3 regions of the Enterobacter sp. K510 genome follow, and region 2 is predicted to be linked to each of the others. Evidence: predicted binding sites of a transcription regulator. Region 2 holds the regulator's gene; each other region holds the start of a gene.

Region 1 (2,273 bases), on a different contig from region 2:
ATAAGACACTGGACGACGGCGCCGCGCAGCAGGTGGTCGGGCAGTTGCAGGCGGAACAGGGCGTCGAGAAGGTGAACTACCTGTCGCGGGAAGACGCACTGGGCGAGTTCCGCAACTGGTCAGGCTTTGGCGGCGCGCTGGATATGCTGGAAGAAAACCCACTGCCCGCTGTGGCGGTCGTGGTGCCGAAAATCGACTTCCAGAATACCGAATCGCTGAATACCCTGCGCGACCGTATCACCCGCATTAACGGCATTGATGAAGTGCGGATGGACGACAGCTGGTTTGCGCGTCTGGCGGCGCTCACCGGGCTGGTGGGCCGCGTGTCTGTGATGATCGGCATTCTGATGGTGGCGGCGGTATTCCTCGTCATCGGTAACAGCGTGCGTCTGAGCATTTTCTCCCGTCGCGACAGCATCAACGTGCAGAAACTGATTGGCGCAACGGATGGCTTTATCCTGCGTCCGTTCCTCTACGGCGGGGCGCTGCTCGGCTTTAGCGGGGCATTCCTGTCGCTCATTCTGTCGGAGATCCTGGTGATGCGGCTGTCATCGGCGGTGACGGAAGTGGCGAAGATTTTCGGCACCCAGTTTGAGCTAAGCGGCCTCTCATTTGACGAGTGTTTATTACTGCTGCTGGTGTGCTCAATGATTGGCTGGCTGGCCGCGTGGCTGGCAACGGTGCAACATTTACGTCACTTTACCCCCGACTAAAAATTCTCTGATATACTCTTTCCCTGCTGCATCGGATGTCTGTTAGCAGGGAAAGAGTCCCTGATCTCTCTTTTCTCCTGCTTAGCCTTTATCATAGTAATGTCACATTTTGTGCGTAATCTATTCACAACGTTGCATGGAACTTGTGGATAAAATCACTGTCTGATAAAAGTGTGGATGATATTCTCGCTGCTCATAAGCGCTGGCATGTTTGTTGCCTGAAGGGGACAAGCCGCCGCCAGTAAGAAGTACATTGAGAGGATTTGAATGACCAAAGAAATGCAAACTTTAGCTTTAGCCCCTGTTGGTAACCTGGAATCCTATATCCGGGCTGCGAACGCATGGCCGATGTTGACGGCTGATGAAGAGCGGGAGCTTGCTGAAAAGCTGCATTACCAGGGTTCACTGGAAGCAGCTAAAACGCTGATCCTGTCGCACCTGCGCTTTGTTGTTCATATTGCTCGTAACTACTCGGGCTATGGCCTTCCGCAGGCAGACCTGATTCAGGAAGGTAATATCGGCCTGATGAAAGCTGTGCGCCGCTTCAATCCGGAAGTGGGTGTGCGTCTGGTCTCTTTTGCCGTGCACTGGATCAAAGCCGAAATTCACGAATACGTGCTGCGTAACTGGCGTATTGTGAAGGTCGCCACCACTAAAGCGCAGCGTAAGCTGTTCTTTAACCTGCGTAAAACCAAGCAGCGTCTGGGCTGGTTTAATCAGGACGAAGTGGAAATGGTCGCCCGCGAGCTGGGTGTTTCCAGTAAAGACGTGCGTGAGATGGAATCCCGTATGGCCGCCCAGGACATGACCTTTGACATGTCGTCGGACGATGAATCCGACAGCCAGCCAATGGCGCCGGTACTCTATCTCCAGGATAAAACCTCTAACTTTGCCGACGGCATTGAAGACGATAACTGGGAAGAGCAGGCCGCGAACAAACTGACCGATGCGATGCAGGGTCTCGACGAGCGTAGCCAGGCGATCATTCGCGCCCGCTGGCTGGACGAAGACAACAAGTCTACATTGCAGGAACTGGCCGACCGCTATGGTGTTTCCGCTGAGCGTGTACGCCAGCTGGAAAAGAACGCCATGAAAAAACTGCGTATCGCCATCGAAGCCTGATCTCCGCAAACCGTTTTTTGTGGTTTGACGTCAAAGACCCCTGGATGAAAGTCCGGGGGTTTTGTTTTTTTACGCCTGCTCTGGCGATTTTTTACCCTCTGGCAAACACTTACAGATGCGCATTATATAAACAATGGCATCTCAGGGGGACAGGGTGAGAAATAACGAACTCAATGAAAGACGTTTACAGGCCACGCCGCGCGGCATTGGCGTGATGTGTAATTTTTATGCGGATAAAGCCGAAAACGCCACGCTGTGGGACGTGGAAGGCAACGAGGTGATCGATTTCGCCGCGGGCATTGCCGTGCTTAATACCGGGCATCGTCATCCGAAAGTGATGGCCGCCGTGGAAAAACAGCTGCACGCCTTTACGCACACGGCGTATCAAATCGTGCCCTATGAGAGTTACGTCGCGCTGGCGGAAAAAATCAACGCGCG
Region 2 (2,273 bases):
CCTGACCGCCCACCAGCTGCGGACGGTGAATATGGCCGAGAGCAAGATAATCCACCGGCGGGAAGTTCTGTGCCGGGAAAGCGTCCAGCGTGCCGATATAAATGTCACGTACCGCGTCACTTTTGCTGGCTCCGACGGTGGTCAGATGGCCGCTGGCAATAACCGGCAGCCTCTGCTCCCCGCGCAGGGCACAGGCTTCTTCATACTGCTGCTGGTAATACGCTGTGATGCTGGTCAGCAAAAGCTGTTGTTTCTGGCTGCCCGATAACCCGGCCTGGCTTAACACGATGTCGCGCGGGCGTAAAAACGGCACCGGGCAGAACACCGCGCCCGGCGTGCCGTCCCGGCGTTTGAGCATAAAGGGCGCGCTGCCAGCGGTGGCGACCACAGTGGTATTTAAAAAGGCGAGAATTTCGCGGGATTCGTTAAGCGTGGCGACGGAATCGTGGTTACCCGCCAGCACCACCAGGTGACAGCCGGTTTGCTGCAAATTCACCACAAAGCGGTTGTAGAGTTCGCGGGCGTAGCTCGGCGGCGAGCCGGTATCAAAAATGTCGCCTGCGACAATAATCACATCCACCTGCTGTTCTTCCGCGGTTTTCAGCAGCCAGTCAAGAAAGGCGGCATGTTCAGCGGCCCGGCTTTTGCTGTAAAAGTTTTGACCCAGGTGCCAGTCAGAGGTGTGAAGAAGACGCATAACGATCCCATGGCAAAAAAGCGTGAAGCCGATTATAAACGTTAAGCGGCGTGAAGATAGTTATCGGTTTTTTCACGAGTGTCATAAAACAATGGCTTGAGTCATCAGGCAGTCATCATTTTCATAAATCTGTCATAAATCTGACGCATAATGCCACCGCAACATATACTGGCGACTTAATAAATACAGGGCAAATTATGGCGAGACGCATTCTGGTCGTGGAAGATGAAGCTCCAATTCGTGAAATGGTATGCTTTGTCCTCGAGCAAAACGGCTTCCAGCCTGTCGAAGCGGAAGATTATGACAGCGCGGTGAACCAGTTGAATGAACCCTGGCCCGATCTCATTTTGCTCGACTGGATGCTACCGGGCGGTTCCGGTATTCAGTTTATCAAACATGTGAAGCGTGAAGCCCTGACCCGTGATATTCCGGTGATGATGCTTACCGCCCGCGGCGAGGAAGAAGATCGCGTACGTGGTCTGGAAACCGGGGCGGATGATTACATCACCAAGCCGTTCTCGCCAAAAGAGCTGGTGGCGCGTATTAAAGCCGTGATGCGCCGCATCTCGCCGATGGCGGTGGAAGAGGTGATCGAAATGCAGGGCCTGAGCCTGGATCCCACTTCCCACCGCGTGATGACCGGCGAAAATCCCCTCGATATGGGGCCTACCGAATTTAAGCTATTACACTTCTTTATGACCCATCCGGAGCGTGTCTACAGCCGGGAACAGTTGCTGAACCATGTGTGGGGCACCAACGTTTACGTTGAAGATCGCACGGTTGACGTGCATATTCGCCGCCTGCGTAAAGCGCTGGAACATAGCGGCCACGATCGTATGGTACAGACCGTCCGCGGCACGGGTTATCGTTTTTCGACCCGTTTCTAACATCTGAAGGGAGTGTGACGCGTGCTGGAACGGCTGTCATGGAAAAGGCTGGTGCTGGAGCTGGTGCTGTGTTGCATCCCGGCGCTGGTGCTCGGCGCCATATTTGGTTATCTGCCGTGGTTTTTGCTGGCGGCCGTCACCGGATTACTGGTCTGGCATTTCTGGAACTTACTGCAACTCTCCTGGTGGCTCTGGGTGGACAGAAGCATGACGCCGCCGCCGGGCCACGGTAGCTGGGAGCCGCTGTTATACGGGCTGCACCAGATGCAGATGCGTAACAAAAAACGCCGTCGCGAACTGGGCAGCCTGATCAAACGCTTCCGCAGCGGCGCGGAGTCGCTGCCGGACGCCGTGGTGCTTACCACCGCAGAAGGCGTGATCTTCTGGTGTAACGGTCTGGCGCAGCAACTGCTGGGCCTGCGCTGGCCGGACGATAACGGCCAGAACATCCTTAACCTGCTGCGTTATCCCGAATTCACCCAGTACCTGAAGCGTCAGGAATTCCTTAAGCCCCTCAATCTGGTGCTGAATAATGGCCGCCATCTGGAAATTCGCGTCATGCCCTACAGCGATCAGCAACTGCTGATGGTGGCGCGTGATGTCACGCAGATGCATCAGCTGGAAGGCGCGCGCCGTAACTTCTTCGCCAACGTCAGCCATGAACTGCGCACGCCATTGACGGTATTGCA
Region 3 (2,273 bases), on a different contig from region 2:
CAGGTTTGCGGCAGCGGTTGATCACCTGCTGGTTGATGCGGTGATCAAGAATAAGCAGCGCGCCTTTCGCCGGGAACATGCGGATGCTCAGATCCGCATACTCTGCAATGCGCTGTCCCCAGATCCCGGCGGCGTTTACCACCACAGGCGCGTACAGGGACTGCACCGCCTGCGTTGAGGGATGGCGGATCTGCACGCCGTTCACCCGATCTTTATCCCGCAGCAGGCCGATCACTTCATGGCCGGTTAAGATAATCGCGCCGTGTTCGCGGGCGTCCAGCATGTTGGCGGCGGTCAGGCGAAAGGGATCGATGGTGCCGTCCGGCACCTGCACGGCGGCAATGAGCGCGGGATTCACGCAGGGTTCGATGCGCAGCGCTTCTTCCGCTGACAGGGGATGAGCGGCGATCCCGGCGCGGGTACAGGCGCTGATAAACTGTTGCTGCCAGTCCAGATCGTCTTCCGGCAGGGTAATGAACAGACCGCCGGTGGGTTCAATACAGTGGCGGGCGACCCGGCGCAGGATCTGGTTTTCGCTGATGCACTCCCGCGCCGATTCTTCATCCGTTACCGCATAGCGCGCGCCGCTGTGCAGCAGGCCGTGGTTGCGCCCGGTGGCGCCGGTGGCGATGTCGTGGCGTTCCAGCAGCACCACACGCAGCCCGCGCAGCGCACAGTCGCGGGCGATCCCCGCCCCGGTTGCGCCGCCGCCGATAATGATGACGTCGTACTCAGTCACGTCGCGCATTTTCGCTTCCCTCTTATCTTAATGACCCTTATTGCGCATTTAGCCACATTCCTTGTGTGGTTTGTTTGATTGCGCGCATATTCGCGCATAAAACGAAAGTAAAAGAACATTTGTTGCGTGAATTGAGCGCCTTGTCATATTTCTGTAACATTCGACGCGACTTTTCCTGCGTTAACGTCCAGTCTTCACTCGTCGCACGCTTTTGAGGCGGCGTGACGCTCGTTTTCACTCATTACAAAACAACACATGCCACGGAGGCTTTATGTTGAGCATCTTTAAACCTGCCGCGCATCAACCCCGGTTACCGGAGCAGCAGATCGATCCGTATTACCGGCGTTTACGCTGGCAGATTTTTATGGGCATTTTCTTCGGCTACGCGGCGTATTACCTGGTGCGGAAAAACTTTGCGCTGGCGATGCCGTTCCTGGTGGAGCAGGGCTTTTCCCGCGGCGATCTGGGCTTTGCGCTGTCAGGGATTTCCATTGCCTACGGCTTTTCCAAATTCATCATGGGATCGGTGTCGGATCGCTCGAATCCGCGCGTCTTCTTACCGGCGGGGCTGATCCTGGCCGCCGCCGTAATGCTGTTTATGGGCTTTGTGCCCTGGGCGACCTCCAGCATTGCCATTATGTTTGTGCTGCTGTTTTTATGCGGCTGGTTCCAGGGGATGGGCTGGCCGCCGTGCGGACGTACCATGGTGCACTGGTGGTCGCAGAAAGAGCGCGGCGGCATCGTGTCGGTGTGGAACTGCGCGCATAACGTCGGCGGCGGCATCCCGCCCTTGCTGTTCCTGCTCGGTATGGCGTGGTTTAACGACTGGAAAGCCGCGCTTTATATGCCGGCGTTCGCGGCTATCGTCGTGGCGTTCATAGCCTTTGCCCTGATGCGCGATACCCCGCAGTCCTGCGGATTACCGCCTATTGAGGAATATAAGAATGACTATCCGGATGATTACAGCGAAAAAACGGAAGAAGAGCTGACCGCGAAGCAGATCTTTATGCAGTATGTGCTGCCGAATAAATTGCTGTGGTATATCGCCATTGCGAACGTTTTTGTCTATTTGCTGCGCTACGGCATTCTCGACTGGTCGCCGACCTATCTGAAAGAGGTGAAACACTTCGCGCTGGATAAGTCGTCATGGGCTTACTTCCTGTATGAATATGCCGGTATTCCGGGCACGCTGCTGTGCGGCTGGATGTCGGATAAAGTGTTCAGGGGCAACCGTGGCGCGACCGGCGTATTCTTTATGACGCTGGTGACCATCGCCACCGTCGTGTACTGGCTGAACCCGCCGGGCAACCCGACGGTGGACATGATCTGCATGATCGTCATCGGCTTCCTGATTTACGGCCCGGTGATGCTGATTGGTCTGCATGCGCTGGAGCTGGCACCGAAAAAAGCGGCAGGGACGGCGGCAGGCTTTACCGGCCTGTTTGGTTATCTGGGCGGCTCGGTGGCGGCCAGCGCCATTGTCGGCTATACCGTCGATTTCTTCGGCTGGGACGGCGGCTTTATGGTGATGATT

The links. Region 2 encodes PhoB, which activates phosphate uptake and scavenging genes when phosphate is short. Its sites were predicted from a motif close to CTGTCATAAAACTGNCNNAT; they were not measured.
Region 1: rpoH (RNA polymerase sigma factor RpoH) is a predicted target of PhoB. The motif match lies at 802-821, and genes of this name have one in related genera.
Region 3: glpT (glycerol-3-phosphate transporter) is a predicted target of PhoB. The motif match lies at 880-899, and genes of this name have one in related genera.

The regions. Positions count from the first base shown of each region.
Region 1 covers NZ_JBNRLQ010000005.1:267,096-269,368, forward strand. The annotation lists gene ftsX (permease-like cell division protein FtsX) at 1-713, shown strand, start outside; gene rpoH (RNA polymerase sigma factor RpoH) at 981-1,835, shown strand; gene ACQUTD_RS11000 (4-aminobutyrate--2-oxoglutarate transaminase) at 1,990-2,273, shown strand, end outside.
Region 2 covers NZ_JBNRLQ010000003.1:382,079-384,351, reverse strand. The annotation lists gene sbcD (exonuclease subunit SbcD) at 1-697, opposite strand, end outside; gene phoB (phosphate response regulator transcription factor PhoB) at 895-1,584, shown strand; gene phoR (phosphate regulon sensor histidine kinase PhoR) at 1,606-2,273, shown strand, end outside.
Region 3 covers NZ_JBNRLQ010000002.1:14,271-16,543, forward strand. The annotation lists gene glpA (anaerobic glycerol-3-phosphate dehydrogenase subunit A) at 1-748, opposite strand, end outside; gene glpT (glycerol-3-phosphate transporter) at 1,011-2,273, shown strand, end outside.